3 regions of the Rhizobium sp. OAE497 genome follow, and region 1 is predicted to be linked to each of the others. Evidence: predicted binding sites of a transcription regulator. Region 1 holds the regulator's gene; each other region holds the start of a gene.
What was found. Region 1 encodes PhoB, which activates phosphate uptake and scavenging genes when phosphate is short. Its sites were predicted from a motif close to TGTCATNNANCTGTCAT; they were not measured.
Positions count from the first base shown of each region.

Region 2: the regulator PhoB is predicted to act here: its motif matches at 2,161-2,177, upstream of ABIE40_RS08355 (DUF47 domain-containing protein).
Region 3: the regulator PhoB is predicted to act here: its motif matches at 2,845-2,861, upstream of ABIE40_RS10445 (UDP-2,3-diacylglucosamine diphosphatase).

Region 1 is NZ_JBEPOA010000001.1:453,845-459,645, reverse strand. It holds gene ABIE40_RS02320 (aspartate aminotransferase family protein) at 1-203, opposite strand, end outside; partial or broken gene ABIE40_RS02315 (GcrA family cell cycle regulator) at 630-1,148, shown strand; gene phoB (phosphate regulon transcriptional regulator PhoB) at 1,249-1,932, opposite strand; gene phoU (phosphate signaling complex protein PhoU) at 1,966-2,679, opposite strand; gene pstB (phosphate ABC transporter ATP-binding protein PstB) at 2,724-3,539, opposite strand; gene pstA (phosphate ABC transporter permease PstA) at 3,555-4,877, opposite strand; gene pstC (phosphate ABC transporter permease subunit PstC) at 4,874-5,801, opposite strand, start outside.
Region 2 is NZ_JBEPOA010000001.1:1,605,671-1,611,471, forward strand. It holds tRNA gene ABIE40_RS08340 (tRNA-Asn) at 1-65, opposite strand, end outside; gene ABIE40_RS08345 (hypothetical protein) at 183-482, shown strand; gene ABIE40_RS08350 (inorganic phosphate transporter) at 492-1,496, opposite strand; gene ABIE40_RS08355 (DUF47 domain-containing protein) at 1,496-2,137, opposite strand; gene ABIE40_RS08360 (hypothetical protein) at 2,284-2,451, opposite strand; gene ABIE40_RS08365 (hypothetical protein) at 2,508-2,741, opposite strand; tRNA gene ABIE40_RS08370 (tRNA-Cys) at 2,942-3,015, opposite strand; gene ABIE40_RS08375 (hypothetical protein) at 3,164-3,397, shown strand; gene ABIE40_RS08380 (hypothetical protein) at 3,427-3,570, opposite strand; gene ABIE40_RS08385 (hypothetical protein) at 3,640-3,864, opposite strand; gene ABIE40_RS08390 (protein-L-isoaspartate O-methyltransferase family protein) at 4,230-4,874, shown strand; gene ABIE40_RS08395 (PopZ family protein) at 5,095-5,801, shown strand, end outside.
Region 3 is NZ_JBEPOA010000001.1:2,015,566-2,021,366, forward strand. It holds gene dgcA (N-acetyl-D-Glu racemase DgcA) at 1-653, shown strand, start outside; gene ABIE40_RS10440 (MFS transporter) at 605-1,825, opposite strand; gene ABIE40_RS10445 (UDP-2,3-diacylglucosamine diphosphatase) at 1,976-2,779, opposite strand; gene ABIE40_RS10450 (NADP-dependent malic enzyme) at 2,993-5,305, shown strand; gene ABIE40_RS10455 (DUF2865 domain-containing protein) at 5,432-5,801, shown strand, end outside.

The DNA.
Region 1 (5,801 bases):
GAGAGGTGCCAGACCTTCTCGGCCTGCGCCTTCAGGGCATCGACAACATGAGGATGGCTGTGGCCGACAGCGGTCACGGCAACGCCGGCGCCAAAATCCAGATATCGCTCGCCGGACTCGGTAATCAGCCAGACGCCCTCACCTCGCTCGAACCGCAGAGGGGCACGAGAATAGGTATCATATAGCGGCGCGGCTTCAGCCATGGCGCGGTCTCCTGTCAGCGTTATGGGCAACCGGACTCCGGCTAAAAAACCAGGTCCGAAAAATTAAAAATGCCGCCTCTCGGCGGCGCTGTGCACTATTTACTTTTCGCACTGCAATGTCAACAAAACTACGGCTTTCGTGGCTTCTGGGTGACGCTCAAGCGATGTCGCGTTTCATCAACAGCTAATGTTGCAGAAATGACTCTGTGGGGAAGCAAGTTGGGGAAAACTTGAAATTCGATTCATCCGGATTCCCGCGACTCTTGTCACGGAGTCAGCCTCACACTAGGTTAAAACTCAATTACTAGACTGCATGCGGCGGAACTAGTCACCAAAATTAGTCAAGCGTTTCTTGTGTCGGATTCATCCGGGGCAAACGGTGAAGGATTCTGCCTTCACAACGCTTAAACGGCGGAGACACAGGGCATGAACTGGACAGACGAGCGGGTCGAGAAACTCAAGAAACTGTGGTCCGAAGGGTTGAGCGCTAGCCAGATCGCGGCGCAACTTGGAGGCGTGAGCCGGAATGCCGTTATCGGCAAGGTTCACCGTCTGGCACTGCCGGGCCGTGCCAAGGCCGGCGGCAATGCGACGGCGGCACGGGCTCCGAAGCGCACGACTTCGGCACCGCGCGCTCCGAACTACGCATCGCGCATGACGACCCGCACCGTTGCCCGCCCGCAGGGCGCAACGATGCTGAAGGAAGAGATCGAAATCGACGTCATGGAGGAGATGGAATATCGTCCCGCTTCCAACGTTGTCGTGCCGATCTCGCGCCGTCTCGGCCTGACGGAACTGACCGAGCGTACCTGCAAGTGGCCGGTCGGCGATCCGCTGAAGGACGATTTCCATTTCTGCGGCTGCGAAAGCCCGGATTCTTCGCCCTACTGCACCTATCACCAGCGCCTGGCTTACCAGCCGGTCAATGATCGCCGCAGGGCCGCACGCCCGGGCAAACTGAGCCGGGTAAAGACAAACGAAAAACGGGCCTTTCGGCCCGTTTTTTTGTATCTGCATATCAGGAGGCCGTAGCCTCCTTGATCACTCAGGCTTCCATGGAATAACCGGCACCGCGGACGGTGCGGATGACATCCTGCATGTTCGAGAAGTTGAGCGCCTTGCGCAGGCGGCCGACATGGACGTCGACGGTACGCTCGTCGACATAGATGTCGTGACCCCAGACGCCGTCGAGCAGTTGCGAGCGCGAGAAGACGCGGCCCGGCGACGACATCAGAAACTCCAGGAGGCGGAACTCGGTCGGTCCGAGACGGACTTCGCGGGTCTTGCGGTGAACGCGGTGCGTTTCGCGGTCGAGTTCGATATCGCCGCACTTCAGCACGGTCGAGAGAACTTCCGGCTTGGCGCGCCGCAGCATCGCCTTGACGCGGGCAACGAGCTCGGGCGTCGAGAACGGCTTGACGACATAGTCGTCGGCGCCGGTCGACAGGCCACGGACGCGCTCGCTCTCTTCGCCGCGCGCCGTCAGCATGATGATCGGCAGACGCTCGGTTTCCGGGCGCATGCGCAGCCGGCGGCAGAGCTCGATGCCTGATACGCCAGGCAGCATCCAATCGAGGATAAGAAGGTCCGGCGTGCGCTCCTGGAGGCGGATTTCCGCCTCGTCGCCGCGCAGGATGGTATCGACTTCGAAACCTTCGGCTTCGAGATTGTAGCGAAGAAGCACGCTCAGTGCTTCTTCGTCTTCAACGACTGCAACTCTCGGGATCATTCTATTCTGTCTCCTGAGGCCCGGTCCGGATGATTATTCCGTTACCGCGCCGACGGTGTTGGCGGTGTCGTCCTTCGGACGCTCGCCTTCCGGCTGAGCGCCGGTCGCCATGTAGTAGATGGTTTCAGCAATGTTGGTGGCGTGGTCGCCGATGCGCTCGATGTTCTTGGCGCAGAAGAGCAGATGCGTGCAGCTGGTGATGTTGCGCGGATCTTCCATCATGTAGGTGAGGAGCTCGCGGAACAGCGACGTGTACATCGCGTCGATTTCCTCGTCGCGCTCGCGGATCGACTTCGCCTTGTCGGCAGCACGCGTCGTGTAGACGTCGAGCACTTCCTTCAGCTGGACGAGAGCGAGCTCGGAGAGATGCTCCAGGCCACGGGCGAGCTTGCGCGGAACGCCGGTGCTCTGCACGGCGATGACGCGCTTTGCGGTGTTCTTGCCGAGGTCGCCGACGCGCTCGAGGTCGGCGGCGATGCGGATCGAACCCATGATCTCGCGCAGGTCCGACGCCATCGGCTGGCGGCGGGCGATGGTGACGATCGCCTTGTCGTTGATCTCGCGCTCGGCGTGATCGAGGATCACGTCGTCGGAGATGACCTTCTGCGCCAGTGCCGCGTCGCCGTTGACGAGGGCGCGGACAGCGTCGGAAACCATCTGCTCGGCCAGGCCGCCCATTTCGGAAATGCGGCGCGAGAGGAACTTCAGGTCTTCGTCATACGCAGAAAAAATATGTGTCGATGCCATGGGGAAAGTCCTTGAGTGTCTATCGGGGGTCGTGACGCCAAAGATCAGCCGAAGCGGCCCATGATGTAATCCTGGGTGCGCGGATCGTCCGGATTGGTGAACATCTTGTCGGTGTCGTTCTCCTCGACGAGATTGCCGAGATGGAACATGGCCGTGCGCTGCGAAACGCGAGCGGCCTGCTGCATGGAGTGCGTGACGATGACGATCGTGTAGGCTTCGCGCAGCTCGTGGATCAGTTCCTCGACCTTTGCGGTGGCGATCGGGTCGAGTGCCGAGCACGGCTCGTCCATCAGGATGACTTCGGGCGAGACGGCAACGGCGCGGGCGATGCAAAGGCGCTGCTGCTGACCGCCGGAGAGGCCTGTGCCGGATTCATGAACGCGGTCCTTGACCTCGTTCCACAGGCCGGCGCGTTGCAGGCTGGTCTCTACGATCTGGTCCATGTCGGCCTTGGTCTTGGCAAGACCATGGATGCGCGGGCCGTAGGCAACGTTCTCATAGATCGACTTCGGGAACGGGTTCGGCTTCTGGAACACCATTCCGACGCGGGCGCGCAGTTCGACGACGTCGATATCCGGATCGTAGATATCGTCGCCATCGAGCGTGATCTTGCCGGTGACGCGGCAATTGTCGATCGTGTCGTTCATGCGGTTCAGGCTGCGTAGGAAGGTGGACTTGCCGCAGCCGGACGGGCCGATGAGCGCCGTGACGGTGTTTTCGCGGATGTTCAGCTTGACGTCGAAGAGGGCGCGCTTTTCGCCGTAATAGACGGAAACGTCCTGGCCGATCATCTTGTAGGGAATGCTGTTCATCTTCTGGTCCAGAGCCTTTTCAACTGCTGCTTCTGTCAACATGTTCATTGGGTTTTACTCCGTTTACCAGCGGCGCTCAAAGCGACGGCGCAAGAGGATGGCTCCGAGGTTCATGACGATCAGGAACAAGAGGAGGACGATGATGGCACCCGACGTACGTTCCACGAAGGCGCGTTCGGCTTCGTTGGCCCACATGTAGACCTGGACGGGGAGCGCGGTGGACGGGTCGAGAGGCGTGGCCGGTGCATTGGCGACGAAGGCGACCATGCCGATCAGCAAGAGCGGCGCGGTTTCGCCGAGCGCGTGCGCCAGGCCGATGATGGTGCCGGTCAGGATGCCCGGCATGGCGAGCGGCAGCACATGGTGGAACACCATCTGCATCTTCGAGGCGCCGAGACCGAGAGCGGCCGCGCGGATCGACGGCGGGACGGCGCGAAGAGCCGCACGCGTCGCGATGATGATCGTCGGCAGCGTCATCAGCGTGAGCACCAGACCGCCGACCAGCGAGGCCGAGCGCGGCATGCCCATGAAGTTGATGAACACTGAGAGACCGAGCAGACCGTAGACGATCGAGGGAACCGCAGCCAGGTTGTTGATGTTGACCTCGATGAGATCCGTCAGCCGGTTCTTCGGTGCGAATTCCTCGAGATAGATCGAGGCGGCGACACCGATCGGCAGCGACAGCACAAGAACGATCGCCATCAGATAGAGCGAGCCGATGAGGGCAACGCCGAGGCCGGCGGCTTCAGGACGGCTGGAATTGCCGTTGACGAAGAGGCCCGTGTTGAACTGCTTGAAGAGAGCGCCGCTCGACTTCAGTTCGTTCATCCAGCCAACCTGCTTGTCGTTGACCTTGCGGTTCTTCTCATCGACGCTCAGATCGATCTGGCCCTTGTTGGCGCTGTCGACATTGGCGTCGGCCAGAACCGTGACGTTGATCGTCTTGCCGATGATCGACGGGTCGGCGACGACCATGTCGCGCAGCTGGATCGGAGCGCCCTTGGAGAGCATCGCCGAGGCATCGCGCACGTCGGGACGGCTCGATGCGTTGATGTTGAGCTGCTTGACGATGGCGTCACGCAGCAGGGCGCCGTAATTGGCGGCGATCAGGACGGACGGATCGGTCGCGCGCTTGTTGCCCGGATCGATCGTCTTCTCAGTGAACTCGATCGGCAGCGAGATCGCCGTCTGCTGGAAGGCGGTGTAGCCCTGACGGATGACCGTCGACAACAGGATGACCAGGAAGATCAGGCCGAAAGCGATAGCGGCCATGCCGTAAGCCTGGAAGCGGCGTTCGGCGGCATAGCGGCGCTTGATGCCGATGTCGCGGCGCGCAGGCGCCTTGGAGACGAGGGTGCCGGAAACCGGAGAAGCGATATTCGTCATTCGTACTGCTCCCGGTATTTGCGCACGATGTAGAGCGCGTAGATATTGAGGCAAAGCGTGATCAGGAAGAGCGTGATGCCGAGCGCGAAGGCGACGAGCGTCTGCGGCGAGGTGAATTCAAGGTCACCCGTCAGCTGGTTGACGATCTTGACCGTCACGGTGGTCATCGGCTCGAACGGATTGATCTGCATGCGGGCGGCAACACCGGCCGCAAGCACGACGATCATGGTTTCGCCGATGGCGCGCGAGGCGGTCATCAGCAGTGCGCCGACGATGCCCGGGAGAGCAGCGGGAAGCACTACCTTCTTGATGGTTTCGGAGCGCGTGGCACCGAGGCCAAGCGAACCGTCACGCAGGGCACGCGGCACGGCGGTGATGATGTCGTCCGACAGCGAGGAGACGTATGGGATCAGCATGATGCCCATGACGATACCGGCGGTCAGAACGCTCTGTGCCTGGATGAAGTTCGTGTAGTTGCCCGTCAGGAGGCCGCTGACCTGCGAGGAAAGATCGCGCAGGAACGGGCCGACGGTGACGAGGGCGAAAAAGCCGTAGACGATTGTCGGGATACCGGCCAGAACTTCGAGCAGCGGCTTTGCCAGCGAGCGAAGCTTCGGCGAGGCATATTCGGCCATGTAGATCGCCGCAAACAGGCCGACCGGAACGGCGACCAGCATGGCGACGAGGCCGATATAGAGCGTGCCGAGCAGCAGCGGGATGAGACCGAACTGGCCTTCCGACGAGCTGCCGGCGCCGGCAAAGCGCGGATCCCAGACGGTGCCGAAGAAGAATTCGAGCGGTGGGACGCTGGCGAAGAAGCGCAGGGCTTCCGACAGCATCGACAGAACGATGCCGATCGTCGTCAAAATGGCGATCGAGGATGCCAGCAGCAGACCCCAGAGCATGACGCGCTCGACGCGGTTG
Region 2 (5,801 bases), 1.2 Mb from region 1:
GGCCGGATTCGAACCGGCGACCTGTCGATTAACAGTCGAATGCTCTACCGCTGAGCTACCAGGGATCACCGCTTGCCGCGGTGTGAGTGGGCTAATACAAATGCTTGTTCGATTTGCCAAGCGGTTTTTTCAAAAAAATGACATCTCCTTGCAATTATTGGACTTATCCCCATCTCCTGTGGATGACTGACGGGAAAAACAACACGGATAAAAAGCGCGAAAAGCGTTTCGGCATCGATCACGCGACCGGAGAACTCATTCTTGGGTCATGGCGCATACCGCTGCCGCGCTCGCGCATCGCACGCATGGCCATCGGCCTGTTGCTGATCATCTGCGGTTTGCTGGGATTTTTGCCCATCCTCGGCTTCTGGATGCTGCCGCTGGGCTTCATCGTGCTGTCGCACGACCTGCCGATCGCCCGGCGCTGGCGCCGCAGGCTGTCGGTCTGGTGGCACCGGCGGGGCAAGCCCGCCGGTAACTGAGGCCTCACATCAGGCGAAGAGGCTGGCGGCCCAATAGAACAGCGCCGAGATCAGCGCTGCCGCGGGCAGGGTGACGACCCAGGCAACGACGATATTGCCGGCAAGCCCCCAGCGGACGGCCGAGACGCGCTTGGCAGCACCGACACCGATGATCGCGCCGGTGATCGTGTGCGTCGTCGAGACCGGAATGCCGAGCCATGTGGCGCCGAACAGCGTCAACGCGCCGCCGGTCTCGGCGCAGAAGCCCTGCATCGGATTGAGCTTGGTGATCTTCGAGCCCATCGTATGGACGATTCGCCAGCCGCCGAAGAGCGTGCCCAGCGCCATCGCCGCCTGACAGGACAGCACCACCCATAGCGGCACATGGAAGCTGCCGCCGAGATAGCCCTGCGAATAGAGCAGCACGGCGATGATGCCCATCGTCTTCTGCGCATCATTGCCGCCATGGCCGAGCGAATAGAGCGAGGCCGAGACAAATTGCAGGATGCGGAAGGTGCTGTCGACGGCAAAGGGCGTCTGGCGCACGAAGATCCAGGAGACCGCGAGCACCAGGAACAGTGCCAGCAGGAAGCCGATCATCGGCGACAGCACGATGGCGCCGGCCGTCTTCAACAGGCCGCCCCAGACGATCGAGCTGAAACCAACCTTGGCAAGCCCGGCGCCGACGAGGCCGCCGACCAGCGCATGCGAAGAGCTTGACGGTATGCCGAAGACCCAGGTGACGATGTTCCAGATGATCGCGCCCATCAGCGCCGCAAAGATCACCATCGGACTGACGATCTCAGGATTGATGATGCCGGTGCCGAGTGTCTCGGCGACATGCAGGCCGAAGAACAGGAAGGCGATGAAATTGAAGAACGCCGCCCACATCACCGCATATTGCGGCCTGAGAACGCGTGTCGAGACGATCGTGGCGATCGAGTTCGCCGCGTCATGCAGTCCATTCAGGAAGTCGAAGAACAGCGCGACGGCGATCAGCCCGGCAAGCAGCGGAAAGGCGAGGGTGGCATCCATCAGACGTTCTCGATCACGATGCCGCTGATTTCATTGGCGACGTCCTCGAAACGGTCGACGACCTTCTCGAGCTCGGCATAGATCTCGCTGCCGATGATATAGGCCATCGGGTTCGAGGCGCCGTGGCGGCGGAAGAGATCCTTGAGGCCGAGGTCGTAGAGCTCGTCGGACCGGCCCTCGACGCGCGTCACCTCTTCGGCGATCGCCGTCAGCCGCGGCGCGTTGGCGCCCATCCGGTCGAGCAGCGGGACGGCCTCGGCGATCAGATGCGCCGCCTTGACGATTTCCTTGCCCATCTCCTGCATGCCCGGATCGAAGCTCTTCTGCTCGAACAGCCGGATGGTCTTGACCGTCTTGTGCATCATGTCGATCGCATCGTCGAGCGACTGGATCAGATCCTTGATGTCGCCGCGGTCGAAGGGCGTGATGAAGCTGCGGCGGACCGCGAGCAGAACGTCGCGGGTAATATCGTCCGCCTCGTTTTCGAGCGCGACGATGCGCTCGCAATGGCGCTCCGGATCATTCCCGGCCAGAAGTTCGTTCAGCGCTTCTGCGGCGCCGACGACGGTGCGGGAATGCTGAGCGAAGAGATCGAAGAATCGGTCTTCGCGCGGAAGAAGTTTGCGAAACCAGCTTAACATGGTGACCCCGTGGATGCTTGAGTTGTCACGCAACTGTCACAAATGGGGTCCTGTTGCAATAAAAGCTGGCCGGGAAGGGCTGCAGCCTCGGGCTTTTCCACGCGTTTGCGGCTGAGATCACACAGGCGGCCGCAGCTGTCACAGTCTCAGTGAAGATCGAGCGTCAGCTGCCTGTTCTTGATCTGTGGCAGTGGCAGGCCGATCTCGATCTTGCCGAAAACCCGCCTGCGGCGTTCCTCGTCCTTCTCCCGTTCCGCCCGGCTGGCGGCGACGGTCGCGAGGGCATTTGCGATAACCTGCTCGGCATGCGTCATAGGAACCTCCGTCGCTTGTTCCTATTTTGTTCTCATGAATGCAAATGTCAAGAGCTTCACTCACCGAAGTAGAAAACCGGATCGCGCGTTAATTCGCCATTGCCGAGATGGCCGTACAAATCCTTGCCGAGAATCCAGTAGGTGATCTTCTGCGTCGCAAGAGAAAAGACATAGTCGCCATCCACCCAATGCTCGGCCTTGCTGCCGCCGATCGGGAAGAGAAACTTGCCGGCTTGATAGAGAACGGCCTTTTCGGATCGATGATCGAAAATATATCGTGTTTTCGCCATGTGTTATCCTGCCGCTATACGCAAGATACAACGTCACATGGGATCTTATATCTGTCTATATTATCAGAAGTTGAGGATTGGTCTATTCACAAATAAGATAAGCCTAAAACAGCATTATCCCAAAAATGGGCAATACGATCCCGCGCGATGAAATCATCGCGATTATATTCGGAATCATTCAAGCGGGGATTGTTTGAAGTTGGAGGCCTCGCCCGGAATTGAACCGGGGTACAAGGATTTGCAGTCCTCTGCGTCACCACTCCGCCACGAGGCCATCCGTGAACGACTTGTTCAGTGGTGGCGCGGATTTAGAATGATCCAAAGGAAACCGCAAGAGGTGTTTTCCGAAAAAAATCGGGCCGTCATCAGGCCGTCGCATTCAATGCGCTTGATCATTCGGCGAATCCGCTCATTATCCTTATATGAGGAATATCTCAAAACCCTTTGTCACCAGGGATGATCCGGACCGGCACATACGCTGTCAGGATGCGCTTCAATATGCGTTCCGCGATCTGATCGAGGCCGCGGTTGAGGCGGGGTGGAGCGAGCAGGAATCCGTGGATGCCGTCGGCGAACTGGTCGAGGGCCATATCCAGGACCTTATGGCGCGCGCCGATTCCGCCGCTCTCATGGCGCTTCTGAAGACGATGCGCTGATTCTGCCGCCCGTAGGCGAGGGCAGGTTTTCAATTCACGCTTCTGAGCGAGGGCAGGGGCGAGATGCCGCCGGTGATCACACCGGGCGCGCTCGACGCAATCAGCGGAATGCAGAGAATGATGACGATGAGCCCGCCGATGAAGCAGGCGCCGAGCATCAGGGATCTGTTCATGCGGGCTCCGTCTCTGCCTTTGTTTTTTAGCTTATGCTGTACAAAGCTGACGGATTCCTGAAGGCTGCATCAGCGCTTCGGGCCGGATTTCAGGTAGAGATAGCTGCCGACGGCGAAAAAGATCAGCGTAAAGCCCGGCCAGGCCACGAACACGGTCGTGTAGCCGCAAGCGCCTTCGAAGCAATCTCCGAGCGTTCCCGCCACGGATAGCCGCAAGGACAGCACGCCCGCGAGGATGACGCTCGCGGCGGCGATCAGCAGCAGAATGAAAATCGTAAAACCCGTGCTTCGCATTCAAACCTAAAGAGCGGGCCGTCTGATTCCTGCCTGCTGCGCTGTGTTTATCTTCAACTCGTCCGGCTGTTGACGAGCCCGCAGCAAAGTACGCCGACGAGCGCCACAGCGATGAAAAGGTCGAAGAACGTCAAATGTACGAAAAAGGCAGACATGGCCTGCTCCTCCTCATTTCCTCCGGTTGCAATAATACCACAGGGGAAAGCTTTGTTCCACTTCGGAGTTCAGAAAGCGCTCCTGCACCGCAAAGGCGGTCGATATGCCGCAAGGATTCTTGCCGCAGGCGCGAACGGAGCCTTGAAAGCATCCGAACCCGGGATTAAGAGACGGAACACATGGCCGCGGTAGCCGGGCGAGAGGATACGATGGATTTCGAAGCAGCACGCGTAAAGATGGTCGACAACCAGATCCGTACGACGGACGTGACGTCCCATTCCGTGTTGAGCGCGTTCCTCACGGTTCCGCGCGAAGCGTTCGTTCCCGAGAAGGCCAAGGTTCTGGCCTATATCGATAACGATGTCGAAATCTGTCCCGGCCGCTTCCTGATGGAAGCTTCGCCGCTCGCCAAGCTGCTGCAGCTTGCTGCGATCACCAAGGAAGACACGGTTCTCGAAGTCGGCTGCGGCACGGGTTACACCTCGGCGCTGCTGTCGCTGACCGCAGGCTCCGTCGTCGCGCTCGAATCCGACGCAACGCTTGCCGAGCAGGCCAAGGCCAATCTCTCCGGCTATGCGAATGTCTCGGTCGTTGCAGGCGATCTCGCCAAGGGCCACACGGCCGGCGCCCCCTACGATCTGATCTTCGTCAACGGTTCCGTCGAGGAAGTTCCGGCTTCGCTTCTCGGCCAGCTCGCCGAAGGCGGCCGTCTCGTCACCGTCGAAGGTTACGGCAATGCGGCCCGCGCCAAGGTCTTCGTTTCGGAGCGCGGTGCCGTTTCCGAAAACGTCTTCTTCAACGCTTCAGTCAAGCCGCTTCCGGGCTTTGCCAAGCTTCGCGAATTCGTATTCTGAGCCTTTCCTAAAGGGCTTTTTCGATGCGGGCGCCACGGGCGCCCGTTTCTGTTTTCAAGCCGCATTTGCTGCCCGCCAGTTCATCCAACAAAACTGTGCATGGACGCATTCATTTGATTCGCGATGATTTTTTTCGCGTCTGGGGTATTCTACTGTCTGGGTGATTCGGATGCCCACTCCATGCAATCCGATCGTTGCTTTAAGCTTAACGGGGATAGATATGGCTCAGCCAAGCGTAGCGCGTGAACCGTCCATGGAAGAGATCCTGGCGTCGATCCGCCAGATCATCGAGAGCAATGAGCCGGGCGCCGGCAAGGCCATTTCCCCGTCTCTGCCTCCGGTTTACGGTGACGATGCCGAGGATGAAGGCCACGATTCCAACATCCACCTGACGGTCGATGACACCTACGCCAATGTCGAATTCCCCGAGCCGGTGCTGACGCAGGATCCGCGCTTCGTTGCCGCCAATTCGGCTGGCACCCGCGAGGCCGAGCAGCCGGCGCGCGCCATGTCGCTCGCCGATGTCGCCGCCCGCGTCCGCGCCGCTTCCGAGCGCCTGCCGGCCCAGCCGCCCCGCGAACTGCCGCCGGTCTTCCGTCAGCCGGAACCCGTTGCCGCACCTGTTGCCGAGGAAATCCGCCGTCCGGTCGAGCCGGTTGCCGCTGCACCGGTTGTCGCGCCGCTGCCGGCGCCGAAGCCTGCTCCGGTTGTTGCCGAAGTTCCGCCTGTCGAGCCCGAACCTCAGCCGCTGCCGCAGGCCGTGGAATCCGAGATCGAGCCGGTTGCCGAGCCGCAGGCGACGATGGCGCCTGAAGCCCCGGTTGCTCCGGCACCCGTTGCGCAAGCACCGGTTCCGTCCTTCCTGCCGCAGGTTCTCGAAGAAGCCCAGGCGCTGATCTCTCAGGATGCCAGCCTTCAGGTTGCGCG
Region 3 (5,801 bases), 1.6 Mb from region 1:
GCATCGGCCTGACCGCACCGAAGCCCCTCACCACCGCCTACACGATCTCGCTTGGCGAGCCCGAGGTGATGGCGGCGCAGGCCGGCGAACATGCCGGGCGTGCGCTGCTGAAGGTCAAGGTCGGTACCGGCGATGACGAAAGCCGCATTCGTGCCGTGCGTGCAGCGGCCCCAAATGCGGCGATCATTCTCGACGCCAATGAAGGCTGGCCGGAAGCGGCACTCGAACATCACCTGAAAATCTCAGCCGAAATGAACATCGCCCTCGTCGAGCAGCCGCTGCCGGCAGGCAAGGACGAGATGCTGGCCGTCATCAATCGCCCGGTCATCGTCTGCGCCGACGAAAGTGTCCATCACACCGGCGACCTTGCCAGCCTCCGCGACCGCTACGACGCGATCAACATCAAGCTCGACAAGACCGGTGGCCCGACGGAGGCGCTGGCGATGAAGCGCGAGGCGCAGCGTCTCGGCTTCCAGATCATGCTCGGCTGCATGGTCGGCACCTCGCTGGCGATGGCACCCGCCGTTCTGCTGGCGCAGGATGCCGAGTTCGTCGATCTCGACGGCCCGCTCCTGCTCGCCAGAGACCGGGAACCCGGCCTGCGTTACGAAGCTTCCCTTGTCTTCCCGCCGGAAAGAGAGCTCTGGGGCTGAAGGCAATAGGCAACGAAGACCAGCGTCATCCCGATCGCGGCCACCAGCGCCATCACGTAGTAGCTGGCAAGACCGAGCCAGGCATAGAGATAGCCTGACGCCAGCGTCATCAGCCCCATGAACATGCCGTTATAGAAGAAATAGGCGCCCTGCGCCGAGGATTCCTGCGTTGCCTGCACCGAGGCAACGATACGCCGCTGCACGCCAGTATGGACGAAGGCATAGGTGCAGGAATGGAAGCACTGCAGGAAGAAAAAGCCTGCGAAACTCCAATGCATCGGAAACAGCACCCAGCGGCAGATGCACATGGCGCAGCCGATGCGGATCAGAGTCCAGGCATTGAAGCGGCGGTTCAGGTGCTTGGAGATGAAGAACACCATCACCTCGGAGGCAACGCCGGCACTCCAGAGAATGCCGACCTGCGTTCCCGAAAAGCCGAGCTGGTGCCAATAGATCGAGGCGAAGGCATAGAGCAGCGCGTGGCTGGACTGCTGGATCGCCACGCCCCAGAGCAGCACCAGAAGATGCGGCTGGCGGAGCGAACTCCCCGTCGCCTGCTGCAGATCGACGGGCACGTTGCGCCGCCGCGTCGGGCCGATGCGCGGACAATAGATCGCCATTGCCATCGTCGTCCCAAAGCCGAAGATCATCACGGGCAGCACCATGTTGCCGCCCCAGACACCGATCATCTCGCCGCCGATCATCGTCGAGACGATGAAGGCGATCGAGCCCCAGACGCGCATCGAGCCGTAATCCAGCCCCCAGCGCCTGACGCCCGAGATGACGATCGATTCGACGATCGGCACATAGGGCGCGAAGGTGGCGCCCTGGATGCTGTAGACGATCAGGACCGGCCAGAATGTCGTCGTCCAGTAGAGCGCAATCGCCGTCAGCAGCGACAGCCCGCCCGACCACAGGAGAACGTCGGCGCGCTCCTCCATCCGGTCGGCGTACATGGCAACGATGGGCGCCACGAGCACGCGCACCACCATCGGCACGGCAAGGATGACGCCGATCTCGTGATCGGTGAATTTGTGAACCGCAAGCCAGACGGGGAAGAACGGAAGAGCCACACCGTTGACGATCAGCGGGGCGCAATAAGACAGGGCGCTGAGCAGCCGGAAACGCGGCGGAGCCCCCTCATCGGCAGAGGCATTCTGGGCGGGAATCATGGTGGACCTGCAGGAAACTGTGCGTTGCCTAACACATCAACTTAGGGGCGACTATGGCGAGAAATAGCCCATTTGAAACGTTTTAAAAAATAAATAGGGCCGTTGCCCGGAGGCAACGGCTAAAGGTCTTGTAATATGGCGGGTTGAAAATCAGGCAGCCTGCGGAGCGCGCTCGGGCTGATGCGTCAGCTTCAGCGTGACGGGCTCGGTGCTGGCAATGGCATTCCAGGTGATCAGCTCGAAAGTACCGTCTTCATGCTCGGCAATCGCCGTGCAACTCTCGACCCAGTCGCCGGTATTGATGTAGCGCACGCCGTCCATCTCTTCGATGACGGCATGGTGGATATGGCCGCAGATGACGCCATCGGCGCCGCACTTGCGGGCCTCGTCGGCAACGACGCGCTGGAACTCGCCGATGAAGTTGACGGCGTGCTTGACCTGCAGCTTGGCCCAGGCCGAGAACGACCAGTAGGGCATGCCCATGCGGCGGCGGATGGCGGCGAGCACGATGTTGATGCGGATCGCCATGTCGTAGGCCCAATCGCCGAGATACGCGAGCAGGCGGGCATTACGCACGACGACGTCGAATTCGTCGCCGTGCAGCACCAGATATTTCTTGCCGTCGGCGCCCTCATGCATGATCCGCTCGGCAACTTCGATGCCGCCGAAATGCATGCCGGGGAAGTCGCGCAGGAATTCGTCGTGATTGCCGGGGATATAGACCACACGCGTGCCCTTGCGCGCCTGGCGCAGCAGCTTCTGGACAACGTCGTTGCATACCTGCGGCCAGTACCAGCTGCGCTTCAGCCGCCAGCCATCAACGATATCGCCGACGAGCACGATCGTATCGGCCTCGTGGTAACGCAGAAAATCAATCAGAAAATCGGCCTTGGCAGCCTTCGAACCAAGATGCACATCGGAAATGAAGAGCGTACGGAAGTGGCGCGTATCCATAATATCCTTCACAGGCTTCCTGCCCATGCCCCATCGTTCATCTGGCCTTCCAAAACCAGACTCGTGTTTCAGGAAGATGACAGCGCGGTTGTTTGACGCATGGCGCGGGCATAAGAGTTTTCCGCTTTTGAGCTCAAATTCTCACTGTCCAGCCACGCCGATTGTTGTATGGAGAAGTCTTCAAACGACATGACTGCGGCATTGGAGAAGGCAATGGATAATCAGGACAAATCCAAGACGGAGAAGAACCTGACAGGCGGAACTCTCGATGAACAGGCGCTGTTCTTCCACCGCTATCCCCGCCCCGGCAAGCTCGAAATCCAGGCAACCAAGCCGCTCGGCAACCAGCGCGACCTGGCGCTCGCCTATTCGCCGGGCGTCGCCGCCCCCTGCCTGGCAATCCGCGACGATCCGGAAACCGCTGCCGACTATACGTCGCGCGCCAATCTGGTCGCCGTCATCTCCAACGGCACCGCCGTTCTCGGCCTCGGCAATATCGGCCCGCTGGCGTCCAAGCCGGTCATGGAAGGCAAGGCCGTCCTCTTCAAGAAATTCGCCAATATCGACGTCTTCGATATCGAGGTCGATGCCTCGACCGTCGAGCAGATGGTCTCGACCGTCGCTTCGCTGGAGCCGACCTTCGGGGGTATCAACCTCGAAGACATCAAGGCGCCCGAATGTTTCGAGATCGAACAGCAGCTGCGCGAGAAGATGCGCATCCCGGTTTTCCATGACGACCAGCACGGCACCGCGATCATCGTCGCCGCCGCAATCCTGAACGGCCTGGAACTCGCGGGCAAGTCGATCAGCAACGTCAAGATCGTCACGTCAGGCGCAGGTGCGGCCGCTCTCGCCTGTCTCAACCTCCTGGTCGAGCTCGGCGCCAAGCGCGAAAACATCTGGGTCCACGACATCGAAGGCCTCGTCTACGAGGATCGCAACGTCTTGATGGACCAGTGGAAGGCCGTCTATGCGCAGAAGAGCGACACCCGCACGCTCGCCGAAAACATCGGCGGCGCCGATGTCTTCCTGGGTCTCTCCGCCGCCGGCGTCCTGAAGCCGGAACTGCTGGAGCAGATGGCAGAAAAGCCGCTGATCATGGCGCTCGCCAACCCGACGCCGGAGATCATGCCGGAACTCGCCCGCGCCGCCCGCCCGGATGCGATGATCTGCACCGGACGTTCGGACTTCCCGAACCAGGTCAACAACGTTCTCTGCTTCCCCTTCATCTTCCGCGGCGCGCTGGATTGCGGCGCCGAGGAGATCAACGAAGCGATGAAGATGGCAGCGGTGCGCGCCATCGCCGGTCTCGCCCGCGAAGAGCCGTCGGATGTCGCCGCCCGCGCCTATTCCGGTGAAACGCCGGTCTTCGGGCCGAACTACCTGATCCCGTCGCCCTTCGACCCGCGCCTCATCCTGCGCATTGCGCCGGCCGTCGCCAAGGCTGCGGCCGAAAGCGGCGTAGCGCGCCGTCCGATCACCGATTTCGACGCCTATCTCGACCAGCTGAACCGCTTCGTCTTCCGCTCCGGCTTCGTCATGAAGCCGATCTTCACGGCCGCCAAGGCTGCCGAGAAGAAGCGGGTCATCTTCTCCGAAGGTGAAGACGAGCGCGTGCTGCGCGCCGCCCAGGTGCTGATCGAAGAAGGCATTGCCGAACCGATCCTGATCGGCCGTCCGCAGGTCATCGAGACCCGTCTGCAGCGCTACGGGTTGCGTATCCGTCCGCTCGCCGATTTCGCCGTCATCAATCCGGAAGACGATCCGCGCTTCCGCGAATATGTCGATCTCTACCTGTCGCTGGTCGGCCGCCGCGGCGTCATCCCGGAAGCGGCGCGCACCATCGTGCGTACCAACACCACGGTCATCGGTGCGCTGGCGCTTCGCCGCGGCGAAGCCGACGCGCTGATTTGCGGCCTTGAGGGACGTTACGAGAAGCATCTGCGCGACGTTCGCCAGATCATCGGCAAGCGCAAGGATGTCCGTGATTTCTCGGCACTCAGCCTGCTGATCTCGCAGCGCGGCGCGACCTTCTTCACCGACACCTACGTGACGTTCAATCCGAGCGCCGAAGAAGTGGCGGAATCGGCGGTTCTCGCCGCCGAGGAAATCAAGCGCTTCGGCATCACGCCGCGCGCCGCCCTCGTCTCGCATTCCAACTTCGGCTCGCGCGAAAGCGAGAGCGCCACGAAGATGCGCGGCGCCCTGCAGCTGATCCGCGAGGCAGCGCCCGATCTCGAAGTCGATGGCGAAATGCATGGCGAAAGCGCGATTGCCGACGAGATCCGCAAGCGCGTCATGCCATCCACGACGCTGCACGGCGAAGCCAATCTCCTGGTCTTCCCGAACCTCGATGCGGCCAACATCACGCTCGGCGTCGTCAAGTCGATGACCGACGGCCTGCATGTCGGCCCGATCCTGCTCGGCACGGCGCTCCCGGCTCATATCCTGGCGCCTTCGGTCACCTCGCGCGGCGTCGTCAACATGGCGGCTCTCGCCGTCGTCGAAGCACAGCAGCCGGCGTGAATTTGCAGTCGATCGGAAAAATGCGTTAGAATTCCTTCGTTAGCTTGTTAACGGAAGGCAGCTAGACAGGATGGATGCGGCAAATGCCCTGCCGCTTCCGGTTTGACTATGCTGCGGGATGATACCGTGAAACGCCGAAGCCTGACCCTTGCCCTTTTCCTTGCGGCTGCCGCGCCAGCGGCAGCGCAGACGAACGCGATCTGCGAAGATCTGCGCGGCCGCCTTGCCGACCTGCCGCAGGTGATCGGCAACGGCCCGGAAATCCGCCAATATGCGAGCGCGATAGCCGAGCAGAACCTCGAGCTCCGCAAGCTGCGCAACGACCTGCGCAGCAACGGCTGCAGCGTCGACAGCATGGTCGTCATCGGCGGCGAGAATGCCGGCTACTGCAGCGACCTGCAGGAATCCGAAGCACGGATGATCGACAACATCCACTACCTCCAGGACCGCCGCAACCAGCTGCGCGAATCCGGCGGCAGCGATATCAACGAACGCC